DNA from 3 places in the Dechloromonas denitrificans genome. Region 2 is predicted to be linked to each of the others. Evidence: predicted binding sites of a transcription regulator. Region 2 holds the regulator's gene; each other region holds the start of a gene.
The links. The regulator sigma-54, encoded in region 2, starts transcription at its own class of promoters, with help from an activator protein. The targets are predictions, from matches to a motif close to TGGCACGCTTNCTGCTNA.

Region 1 (4,099 bases), 250 kb from region 2:
GGTCCACCATTTCGGGTAGTTCTGCATGAAGTTCATCTGGTTCGGCCGCATCGCTTTCGGCGTGCGTTTTTCCAGATAACTCTTGCGGTCAAGATCCGAATCCAGCGGTGCACCGAGGTAGCCCGGCAGTGCGTCGGAATAGAGGCACTGATCGGTGATGCCCTGAACGTTGGAGTGTCCGCGCAGCGCATTGATGCCGCCACCGGCCATGCCCATGTTGCCGAGCAACTGCTGGATGATCGCCATGCTGCGGATGTTCTGGGTGCCGACCGAGTGCTCGGTCCAGCCCAGCGCATACAGGTTGGTCATCGTCTTGTTGGGGGCGGCGGTCTCGGCGATGTATTCGCAGACCTTGAGGAAGGCTTCCTTGGGTGTCCCCGTGATCTTGGCCACGACATCCGGCGTGTACCGGGCGTAGTGCTTCTTCATGATCTGGAAGACGCAGTTCGGGTCTTGCAGGGTCTCATCGACCTTGGCGTAACCGTCCTTGTCGAACTGGTATTTCCAGGAATCCTTGTCGTAGGTGCGTTTCTCGGCGTTGTAGCCCGAGAACAGGCCGTCTTCCAGCCCGAAACGTTCATCGATCAGGAACGAGGCATTGGTGTAGTGCTTGACGTATTCGTGATGAATCTTGTCGTTCGACAACAGGTACTGGATGACGCCGCTCAGGAAGGCGATGTCGGAACCCGGACGAATCGGTGCGTAATAATCAGCGACGGATGCTGTACGGTTGAAGCGCGGGTCGACCACGACCAGCTTGGCCTTACGCTGCTTTTTTGCTTCGATCACCCACTTGAAGCCGCACGGGTGCGCTTCGGCAGGATTGCCGCCCATCACGAAAACAAGGTCGGTGTTCTTGATGTCAACCCAATGGTTGGTCATCGCGCCACGCCCAAAACTCGGAGCCAGACTGGCCACCGTGGGAGCGTGTCAAATACGGGCCTGGGTGTCGAAAGCGACGGAACCGAGACTGCGCAGAACCTTGTGAGTGATGTAACCGGATTCGTTGCTGGCCGATGAGCTGGCCAGGAAGCCGAAGGTGTTCCAGCGATTGACTGTGACCCCGGCCGCATTCTTGGGAATGAAGTTGGCATCGCGGTCAGCCTTCATCCGCTTGGCAATACGCTCAAAAGCCTCGTGCCAGGAAATGCGCTTCCATTCGTTGCTGCCCGGTTCGCGTACTTCCGGGAATTTCAGGCGGGTCGGGCTGTTGACCATGTCCATCAGGCCGGCGCCCTTGGGGCACAAGCTGCCACGGTTGACCGGATCGTCCGGATCGCCTTCGATATGAATGATCTTGCCCGGCGCATTCTTGGATTTGTCGCCGGTCGAGTAAATGAGTACGCCGCAGGACACCGAGCAGTACGGACAGTTGTTCCGTGTTTCGGTGGCGCGGGCGAGTTTATAGGTACGTACTTCCGCGAGGGCTGCTGTCGGTGAGAATCCCATCAGTGCGATGGACGACCCTCCCAGCCCGGCGGAGCAGACCCTGAAGAACTGCCGCCTGTTCATGTTCATTGAGTTTCCTCCTCATGCGACCCCATGTCGCAAGGGAAGATCTTTGCAATGAATGTGCCATTTGCCGTAAGTGCTTGAACTATCGGTAATCGCCCGCCTGTTGGTGGTGTGTGATGTGGGACATTTTGTCTGCCGGGCGGCGTGCCAGGACAAAATGTCCCACATCGCTTTTTGCTAGAAGGTAATGACCTTGTCCGCCTGCAGCGTCGCTTCGGCCAGTTCAACCAGCGTGCCGATAGCCGTGCCGGGAATCAGCGGCAACTCACCGAGGCCGCGGGCCAGCGCACAAGTCCGGCACAAACGGATATCGACACTCTGCGCAACCAAGCCTTCAACCATGCCCTGCAAACCGTTGCCGGTGCCGTCGATCTGGTTGGGCAAGCCGAGCACCGTGGCGTCGGACATCAGGAAAACGCGGATCGCCGGCTTGGCATCGTTGCCCGCCAATGCCGTGGCCAGGCGCAGCGCGGACAGGCAACGCTCGCTGCCGTAGGGGGCGGCGTTGATGATGATCAGGATGTTTTGCATGGCTTGCTTTCGTCTATCAGAAAAGCATGATAATAGCCTTGCTCAGCGCATTTTTTGCCGCAACCACGTACTGGCCTGATCGACGGCAATCGACAGTAAAAGCATGGCGATGATCACGGTCGACGCCTGGGCGTGGTGAAAAAGCGAAAGCTCGAAGTAGAGGAGTTGCCCAAGCCCGCCGGCGCCGACGAAGCCGAGGATGGCGGCCATGCGGATGTTCATTTCCCAGCGGTACAGCGTGTAGGCGATCAGTTGGGGCGCAGCGCCGGGCAGGGTGCCGTACAAAAAAGCGAGAAGGCCGGGCGTTCCGGCCAGGCGCAGCGCTGCTCCCGGTGCGGGTGGCGCGTTATCGAGTGCTTCGGCGTAGAGCCGGCCGAGCACGCCGGCGGTGTGCAGGGCCAGGGCCAGCGCGCCGGCAAAAGGACCGAGGCCGACGGCCAGTGCGGTGATCGTTGCCCAGACCAGTTCCGGCACCGAGCGCAGCGTGTTGAGCAGGAAACTGCATGGCGTGCGCCATTTGGGCAGGGCCAGGATCAGGCCGGCGATAGCGGCGAGCAGGGTGCCAACGACTGAAATGGCCAGCGTTTCCCAGATGCCTTTCGCTACTTTGCTCAACCAGTCGGTGGATAAGTCAGGCGGGAAGAAGCCGGCGATGAATTCGCCGATGCTGTGGGCGGCTTCCGCGGTCAACAGCGCTTTCAGGCCGATTTCCAGATAATTGAAACTGGCGACGATGCCAATGCCCAAGGCCACGCCAAGCAGGCTGCTGCGCCAGCCGAAGGGAGAGGCGCGATGGGCCGGCGGCGTGTCGAGCGCCCGGCGTAGCCAACCGGACAGGCCATCGGCCGAAAAAACGAGGAGCATGAAGGCGAGCAGGATGCTCGCTGCTTCGCCGCCGTTGAGCATTTTCATCGCCTGGTCCATCAGCTGGCCGAGGCCTCCGGCTCCGACGAAGCCCATGACGACCGAGGCTCGGATGGCGCATTCCCAGCGATAAACGGTGTACGAAGCGAGTTCCTTCGAGGCCTGTGGAATCAGGCCGTACAGAATGGCCAAGGGGCGGCTGGCACCGCTGCGCCGCAGGGCCAGGGCCGGGGCGGCATCGACTGATTCGAGAATCTCGGCGTAAACCTTGGCCAGCATACCGCCGTAGGTCAGGCCGAGGGCCAGCACGCCGGCCGCCGGACCAAGGCCGAAGACGCGCACGAAAACCAGCGCCCAGACCAGTTCCGGAATGCCGCGCAGGATGGTCAGCAGGCTGCGCGTGAGCGGGTTGAGCGTTGCGCGCTCGCGTCCGGCTGCGGTGGCCAGATAGCCCATCGGCACGGCGATCAGAAAGGCCAGCGCCATGCCGGCGGTGGCGATCGCCAAGGTTTCGAGTGTTGCCTTGGCCAGATAGCCGATGAATTCGGCACCGCTTTCCGGCGGCAGGAAGCCGGCCAGAAAATGGCCGATGACCTTGAGGTTGCCGGCATCGAACAGCAGGCCGGGTTTGACCTCGGCGGCCCGGAACAGCGGCCAGAGGATAGCCAGGGTAGCCAGCCCGCCGATCAGGCGCGGGCGTGCGGCCGGGTCACGGTCGGCGGGATTCAGCAGCATGCGGCGCGGGTGGCTGCATCGTTGGCTGCCTGCAACAGGAAATTCGGTTCGTGTGCCTGCACCGGGAGTTCTCCGCCTTCACTGGCGTACAACTCGTGGAGCAGCGGAATGCTGACTTCATCGGCCGGCAAGTCAAAGGCGATGCGTCCGGCCCGGACGCCGACAATCCGCGAAAAATTGCCGAGTGCCAGATCGACGGCGTGCAAGCTGGCGACCAAGGTGGCATTGCGCGCTTCGGCTTCGGCGATCAGCAGGCGGATGGTGGCCAGCGCCAGTGTCGGGTCGAGCGCTGAAACCGGCTCGTCGGCAAGGATCAGTTCAGGCTGCTGATAGAGCACGCGGGCGATGCCGACGCGCTGCAACTGCCCGCCGGAAAGTTGGTCGCAACGGGCGAACAGCTTGTCGGCCAGATCGACCTGGCCCAAGGCGGCGCGGGCACCGGGAATATCCTGCG
Region 2 (4,099 bases):
GCGGCAAAAGCAACGAGCAGCAGGCTAATCAGTTTTTTCATCGTTCAGTCCCTCGGGGTTGGTTGATAGTAGCCGGGCAACTATCGATCATTCATGCATCATCGTCAAGCATCATGCGCTGCTGACGATCCATGAAGTCCTGCATGCTGTCGATCCCCCGCAGCTGCAGAATCGTGTTGCGCACGGCCGCCTCCAGCAAGACCGCCAGATTACGGCCTGCAGCAACCGGAATCACAACCTTCCTGACCGGCACTCCCAGCACTTCCTGGGTTTGGGCATCGAGCGGCAAACGGGGGGCATCACCGGCAGAGACCGTCTTTTGCAGATGCACGATCAGTTTGAGTTTCATTTTCCGGCGGGAAGCCGTTTCGCCGAAAATGGTCCGGATATTCAGCAAGCCCAGACCGCGCACCTCCAGGAAGTCGCGCAACATGCCGGGGCAGCGCCCTTCGATCGTGGCCGGTGCAATACGGGCCATTTCGACCACATCGTCAGCGACCAGACCGTGGCCACGCGAAATGAGCTCAAGTGCCAGTTCGGATTTGCCAACCCCGGAATCACCGGTAATCAGCACGCCCATGCCCAGCACATCCATGAATACGCCATGCAGATTGACCGTATCAGCCAGTCGGGCAGACAGGTAAATGCGCAGCAGGTCAATCACTGCCGAGCACGGCTTGGGGGACAGGAGCAACGGCGTATTCGTCTGCTTGCAGGCGTCGATCAGGATATCCGGAGGTGTCAGACCATCGGCAACGATGACTGCTGGCGGCAAGGCCGCAAGCAGGTCGAGAAACATCTGCGCGAAGCGACGCTCTCCGATGCGGAAAGCCCAGTCATATTCGGCCTGCCCCATGACCTGCAGTCGTTCTGGGTGAATGATGTTGATGTGCCCAACCACATCGGCACCATAGTTGTTCGACAACTTGATCTCGATGTTGCGTTCGGCCTGCTGCGCCATCATCCAGCTGAGCAGCAGCTTTTCCCGATTATCTTCGTAGAGCTGGGTCAGGCTGATGTGACGCACGTAACTGGCTCAGGCCTGAAACAGGGTAACCACAGCGGCAGGATCGCTTGCCGCAAGCAAGGCTTCCCGGAATGGTTTTTCGGCAAAGCGCTGGGCCAGTTCGGAAAGAATCTGGAGATGTTGCTCGGTCGCCTGCTCTGGAACCAGCAGCACGAACAGGAGATTGACCGGACGCCCATCCGGCGAGTCGAACGGTACGGGAGTTGCCAGACGCAAGAAAGCACCGGCAGCCTGCTTGAGGCCCTTGATCCGACCGTGCGGAATGGCAATACCTTGCCCAAGACCGGTCGAACCCAGTTTTTCACGGGCAAAGAGGCTTTCGAAGACAACCGCACGGGCAAGCCCGAGATGACTCTCGAAAAGCATGCCGGCCTGTTCGAAGACCCGCTTTTTGCTGCCGGCCTCAAGATCAAGAATGACCTGGGTGGCTGACAGAATATTGGCTAAGGGGTTCATAGGAAAATTCAGTGATGCATGGGCCGCAGCGCGGTGGCTGCGGCCGAACGGCAATTATTCAGCCGCGAGAATGACAGGCTTTTCACCGCGATGGTGATCCTGAACTTTTTGCTTGTATTTCTGGACCTGGCGATCAAGCTTGTCGAACATCGAGTCAATCGCTGCGTAGAGGTCGTCACCGGACTCTTCGACATGCATGTCCTTGCCCGGAACGTGGACGGTCACTTCTGCTTTCTGCTTGAGCTTCTCGACAGACAAAATCACGTTAACGCCGGTGACTTTATCGAAATGGCGAACAACAGGGTCAAGTTTGTTTTCAACGTACTCGCGCAAAGCAGGGGTAACGTCGATATGGTGACCAGTGATCTGCAGATTCATGCTTTTCTCCTCTCTCTACAGGGTCTTGCGTAAATTGACCGGCGGGATGTTAAGCGATTCACGGTATTTGGCTACTGTGCGTCGGGCTACAACGATTCCCTGCTGGCCTAGTATTTCGGATAATTGGCTATCCGACAAGGGCTTCTTGCCATCTTCTGCGCCGATCAGTTGTTTGATCAGTGCCCGGATGGCCGTTGCAGAACACGCACCACCGGTATCGGTGGCAACGTGACTGCCAAAAAAGTATTTCAATTCAAAGATACCGCGCGGCGTGGCCATGTATTTCTGGCTGGTAACGCGTGACACGGTCGACTCGTGCAAACCGAGAATATCGGCAATCTCGCGCAGCACGAGCGGACGCATCGCCACTTCGCCATGCTCGAAAAACTGGCGCTGACGATCGACGATCGCCTGGGTAACACGGTGAATCGTTTCAAACCGTTGCTGAACATTCTTGATCAGCCAGCGTGCTTCCTGCAGCTGGCCGGTCATGTTGCCGTTTCCTCGACGCTGGCGTGACAGGATTTCAGCGTACAACCGATTGATCCGCAAACGCGGATAGGCATCCGGATTGATATAAGCCGTCCACTTTCCCTTGAGCTTGCGAACCATCACGTCCGGGGTGATATAGCGCGCTTCAATGGCTGCAAAACGTGCGCCTGGGCGAGGATCAAGGCTGACGATCAAGCTGTGTGCCGCTTTCAGGGCGGGATCTTCGCAATCCGTCAGACGACGGATTTTGGCAAAGTCGCGGGCAGCGAGTAATTCAAGGTGTTGCTCGACAATGGTCAGCGCCAGGTTGCGCACCGGGTTTTCCGGCAAAACCTTCAGTTGCAGGGCGAGGCATTCTTTCGGCCCACGCGCACCGATACCTGTCGGATCGAAACTCTGGATATGGCGAAGCGCAATTTCCAGCTCCTCCAGCTCGATTTCATACTCGGGCGGCAGGGTTTCCCACAGCTCGTCGAGAGACGCCGAGAGATAGCCATCATCATCAAGCGCTTCGATCAGGAAACGCACCAGGCTGCGATCCCGGTCCGACAGCTGGGTCATGCCCAATTGCCAGCCAAGGTGATCGCGCAAACTGGTTGTTGCGGCATGGATGTCGTGGCTGTCGCTGTCATCGTCCTCATCGCGACCAGCCCCGGTATAGGTACCGGCATCGGATGACCAGCGATCGTCATCGACGTCGGATGGCGCACTCGGGATATCCTGCTCGCGCTCTTCACGCGCATCCCGTTCATCGCGCTCAGCCCGCTGTTCGCGCTCCCCTTCGTCGCTCTTTGGCGCATCGAATTGCTGGGCCGAAGAATAAGACTCCGTTCCGGCATCATCATCCCGTTCGAGCATCGGATTTTCAAGCAGATAGCGCTCGATTTCCTGCTGCATCTCGATCGTCGATAGTTGCAGCAATTTGATTGATTGCTGCAACTGTGGCGTCAGGGCCAGATGCTGGGAAAGCTTGAGTTGAAGAGCCGGTTTCATCGAATGGGGTAGGGACGCTGCTTATCGGTCAGAGCTTGAAATGCTCGCCAAGGTAAACCTTGCGCACACTTTCATTATCAACGATTTCATCCGGACGGCCAGCAGCCAGAACGCGCCCCGCACTGATGATGTAGGCGTGATCGCAAATGCCCAGGGTTTCACGCACGTTGTGATCGGTGATCAGCACCCCGATGCCCCGCTCCTTGAGGAAACGGATGATTTTCTGGATTTCAAGCACCGCAATCGGGTCGACCCCGGCAAACGGCTCATCCAGCAGAATGAAGCGCGGGCTGGTTGCCAGGGCCCGGGCAATTTCGACACGCCGGCGCTCGCCGCCGGAAAGAGCCGCTGCATTGACGTGACGGACATGGCCGATATGCAGTTCACCGAGCAAGCCCTCCAGCCGGTCATTCAACTCTTTCTCGGGCAGATCGAGCAGTTCCAGCACGGCGCGAATGTTTTCCTCGACATTCAGCTTGCGAAAGACCGAAGCCTCCTGCGGCAGATAGGACAAGCCCTGGCGGGCCCGGCTGTGCATCGGCAGGTGAGTCAGCTTCGCATCGTCGATGTAAACCTCGCCGCCATCAGCCGGCACCAGACCGACAATCATGTAGAAACAGGTTGTCTTGCCGGCACCATTCGGCCCGAGCAAACCAACGACCTCTCCACTTTTGACCTCAAAAGACACATCCTCAACCACCGTGCGCGATTTGTAGCGCTTCTTCAGGTTGTGGGCAGCCAGCGTGGAAATCT
Region 3 (4,099 bases), 110 kb from region 2:
AATGCGGCGGAATAGCCGTAGATCACCCAGAGAACGGAAATCAGCGAGAAGGTGACGAACACCTGCATCAGCACCGACAACATGTTCTTGGTGCGCACCAGGCCACCGTAGAACAGGGCCAAACCCGGAATCGACATCAGGATGACCAGTGCAGCACTGATCATGACCCAGGCGTTGTCACCCTTGTTGGGAACCAAGGGCGCAGCAGCCGGAGCGGCTGCCGGGGTAGCTGCGGGTGCAGCTGCAGCGACAGCCGCAGGAGCTGCAACGGCGGCGGCGACCGGAGCCGCCGCTTCCTTTTCTTCAGCCCAGGCCGGCGCGCCGAAGGTAACGGCACCGACCAGAGCAAGCAATGCAAATAGGCGTTTCATGGTTTGCTCCTTAAAGGGCATCGGTACCGGTTTCGCCGGTCCGGATACGAACAACCTGTTCAACGTCGAAGACAAAAATCTTGCCGTCACCGATCTTGCCGGTACTGGCCGATTTCTCGATCGCTTCGATCACCTGATCCAGCTGCTCGCTCTTCACGGCAGCCTCAATTTTCACTTTCGGCAGAAAATCGACGACATATTCAGCGCCCCGATACAGTTCGGTATGCCCTTTTTGCCGGCCGAAACCCTTCACTTCAGTGACGGTGATGCCCTGCACGCCAATGGCAGACAGTGCTTCACGCACTTCGTCAAGCTTGAATGGCTTGATGATGGCGGTTACGAATTTCATGAATAATTCCCCAGTAGATTGTTAGCTTGTTTTCCACCGCCGGTGCCGGCCGGGTCACCCACGGTGGGAAAAGGCTTAAGTCAAATTAAAAAGTTTTGGTGAAAGACGCTGCCAGAACGCCCTTGGATGCATCCTTGGTTGCCCAGTTGTAGGCTTCACCGGATTTACCCTTGGCCGTGGTATCGGTGTAAGCCAGACCCACGACACCGAAACCAACATCCTTGGTAGCGCCCAGCTTCCAGTCGGTATAGGAAGCAGCACCGTAGTTCTTGATGTTCTGACGACCGAGGTGAGCGATCAGGTTGAATGTTTCATCAACCGGGTAGGTCACCGTCAGGTCGGTGTAGTTGGAACCTTGCGTCTTCGCATCGGCCGCAGTACCACCCCAGTTGAAAATGCTGTTGGAAACAACGTGGTTGTACTTCAGGCTGACGATCTTCCAGCTACCACCGATATATGCTTCGGTCGTGTTTGCCGTCACACCAGCGGCGCCCTGGAACTGACCGGGGTAGAAGTAACGAATGGCACCGACGTCATAACCGAAATCACCGATAGCACCCTTGTAGCCGCCGTAAAGGTCGAGCTCGACACGGTTACCCTTCTGAACCTGGAGATCCTTGCGGTCGGTCCATTCAATCGAAGAACCCCAGGCGCCGATATACAGGCCGCTCGAATGGGCATAGTCGACACCGGCTTGCAGGGCTGGCTGGTGCTGGCTCTGGCTGATACCGCGGAAAACGTAGTCGGAAACGACGCCAACATTGGCGGTCAGGGCCGGAGCCGGGGCAGCATCTTCGGCGAAGGCCGGAACAGCAAAGGCACTAACCAGAGCCAGGGCAATCAGTGATTTCTTCATGGTTTCTCTCCTGCAAGCAAAATAAAATAAACAAAAATGTTTTATGCAACTCAACAGTAGCAGGAGGCGTGCCAGGCTCGTTTTTGATCAAAATCAAACGATCTCCCCACGATTGCGGCCCCCAAGCGAATAGGGGCGCACCAATCGAGTGCGTAGACTTTATTGCCCGCACCACCGACGAGCGGCCATCCTGAAAAGTGACTTACGCCGCTGTGTTACACTGGCCAATCACGGAGGAACCTCATGCTCGACCCCAAAACCATGGAAGAAATCGGCGCCAAGATGAGCGCCCTGCTGGCCAGCTCACCTGCCAAGGACATCGAAAGAAACGCCAAGGCCGTCATGAGCGGCATGTTTTCCAAGCTTGATCTGGTCACCCGCGAAGAGTTTGATATCCAGGCTCAGGTGCTGGCCCGCACCCGCGAGAAGCTCAAACAACTCGAAGCCCGTGTCGAGGCCCTGGAAAAAGCCCGCTCGGGCGAGTAATCCACATGGCGCTAGCCGTCGCTCACAGCCGAGGGCTTGACGGTCTCAACGCCCCGCCGGTCATCGTCGAGGTTCATCTGGCCAGTGGCCTGCCCAGTTTTGCACTGGTCGGTCTGCCGGATACCGAAGTCAAGGAAGCGCGCGACCGCGTGCGCGCAGCCATCGTCAATTCCGGCTTTGAATTCCCGGGCAAGCGCATCACGGTCAACCTTGCCCCGGCCGATTTACCGAAAGAGTCGGGCCGTTTCGATCTGCCGATCGCCCTCGGTATCCTTGCTGCCAGCGGCCAGATTCCGGCCCGCGCACTGGCTGATTACGAATTTGCCGGCGAACTGTCTCTTTCCGGTGAATTACGTCCGGTTCGCGGCGCACTGGCCATGGCGCTCCAGACAGGCCAGGGCAAGGCCTTCATCCTGCCCGAAAGCAGCGCCCACGAAGCCGCCCTGACCGGGAGCGATCATATTTTTGCTGCCCGCTCCCTGCTTGAAGTCTGCGCACACCTGGGCGGCCAGCAGGCTTTGCCCCGAGCTGTCGCGGTCGACGACAGAAAAGCGCCTGTTTTCCCCGATTTGAGTGAAGTACGCGGTCAGACACAAGCCAAACGTGTGCTGGAAATCGCTGCCGCTGGAAATCACTCGCTACTGATGATCGGTCCGCCTGGCTCAGGAAAATCGATGCTTGCGGCCCGCCTGCCCGGCCTGATGCCGGCCCTCGATCCCGATGCGGCCCGCAGTTCGGCAGCCGTGCTGTCCCTCACCGGCCTGTTTCGACCAGAAAATTTCGGCGTCCGCCCCTATCGCCAGCCCCATCACACGGCATCTGCTGTTGCGCTGGTTGGCGGCGGCAACCCACCTCGCCCGGGTGAAATCAGCCTGGCGCATCAGGGCGTGCTTTTTCTCGACGAATTGGTCGAATTTGATCGCAAGGTCCTCGAAACCCTGCGCGAACCGCTTGAGTCCGGCCGGGTGCACATTGCTCGTGCCGCCCGGCATGCTGAATTCCCTGCCGAGTTTCAGCTGATCGGGGCAATGAATCCGTGTCCATGCGGCTTCCACGGTGACAGCCAGGGAAAATGCCGGTGCACTCCCGACCAGATCGCCCGTTACCGCGGCAAGCTTTCCGGCCCGTTTCTCGACCGCATCGATCTGCTCATCGAAGTCCCCGCCCTGCCGGCCGACACGCTGGCCGAACAAGCCGCAGGAGAAGCATCGGCGACAGTTCGGGCGCGCGTTGAAACAGCGCAGGCCCGACAACGGGCTCGCCAGCACAAACCGAATGCCCGCCTGAGTGCGGCTGAAGTCGATCAGTGCTGCAGTCCCGATGAAGCCGGAAAACAGCTCCTCAAACAAGCTACCACCCGGCTCAATCTGTCGGCCCGCGCCTGGCACCGCATTCTCAAGGTTGCACGCACCATCGCCGATCTGGCCGCCAGCCAGGACATCACCGCCGCGCATATTGCCGAAGCCATCCAGTACCGCCGCCTTGCCCATGACTGAACCCAAAGCCGCGCCGCGCGGCATTGCGCTGCTGCTTGCCGCGCTCTCGGCCCTCGGGCCATTCTCGATCGACACTTACCTGCCGTCTTTCCACGACATCGCCGACAAACTCGGGGCGACGCAGCTTGAAGTCCAGCAGACGCTCTCCGCTTATTTGCTGGCCTTTGCGGTAATGACGCTATGGCATGGCGCCATTTCAGACCGCTTTGGCCGACGCCGGGTCATTCTGATCGCCCTCGCGCTGTTCGGCATTGCTTCGGCCGGCTGCGTCTTTGCGACCTGCATCGAACATCTCTGGTTCTGGCGTGCCATGCAGGGCGTGACCGCCGGAGCCGGCATCGTCATCAGCCGGGCGATTGTCCGCGATCTTTTCGATGGCCCGGCCGCCCAGCGCCTGATGTCACAAATCACCATGATGTTTGCCCTCGCCCCGGCCATTGCCCCCGTCATCGGCGGCTGGCTGCAAACCTTTTTTGGCTGGCGTTCGATTTTTGCCTTTCTTGTCCTGTCGACCGCAGCACTCTGGTTGGCCTGCTGGAAA

Region 1: fdnG (formate dehydrogenase-N subunit alpha) is a predicted target of sigma-54. The motif match lies at 1,561-1,578, and genes of this name have one in related genera.
Region 3: KI614_RS00230 (TorF family putative porin) is a predicted target of sigma-54. The motif match lies at 1,633-1,650, and genes of this name have one in related genera.

The regions. Positions count from the first base shown of each region.
Region 1 is NZ_CP075187.1:3,153,203-3,157,301, reverse strand. Features, by position in the region: gene fdnG (formate dehydrogenase-N subunit alpha) at 1-1,518, opposite strand, end outside; gene KI614_RS14855 (DsrE/DsrF/TusD sulfur relay family protein) at 1,693-2,046, opposite strand; gene KI614_RS14850 (PhnE/PtxC family ABC transporter permease) at 2,089-3,645, opposite strand; gene KI614_RS14845 (phosphonate ABC transporter ATP-binding protein) at 3,636-4,099, opposite strand, start outside.
Region 2 is NZ_CP075187.1:3,407,305-3,411,403, forward strand. Features, by position in the region: gene KI614_RS16085 (PsiF family protein) at 1-41, opposite strand, end outside; gene hprK (HPr(Ser) kinase/phosphatase) at 92-1,027, opposite strand; gene ptsN (PTS IIA-like nitrogen regulatory protein PtsN) at 1,037-1,483, opposite strand; gene hpf (ribosome hibernation-promoting factor, HPF/YfiA family) at 1,538-1,861, opposite strand; gene KI614_RS16105 (RNA polymerase factor sigma-54) at 1,877-3,346, opposite strand; gene lptB (LPS export ABC transporter ATP-binding protein) at 3,375-4,099, opposite strand, start outside.
Region 3 is NZ_CP075187.1:55,420-59,518, reverse strand. Features, by position in the region: gene KI614_RS00240 (ammonium transporter) at 1-371, opposite strand, end outside; gene glnK (P-II family nitrogen regulator) at 382-720, opposite strand; gene KI614_RS00230 (TorF family putative porin) at 806-1,576, opposite strand; gene KI614_RS00225 (accessory factor UbiK family protein) at 1,820-2,062, shown strand; gene KI614_RS00220 (YifB family Mg chelatase-like AAA ATPase) at 2,068-3,558, shown strand; gene KI614_RS00215 (multidrug effflux MFS transporter) at 3,551-4,099, shown strand, end outside.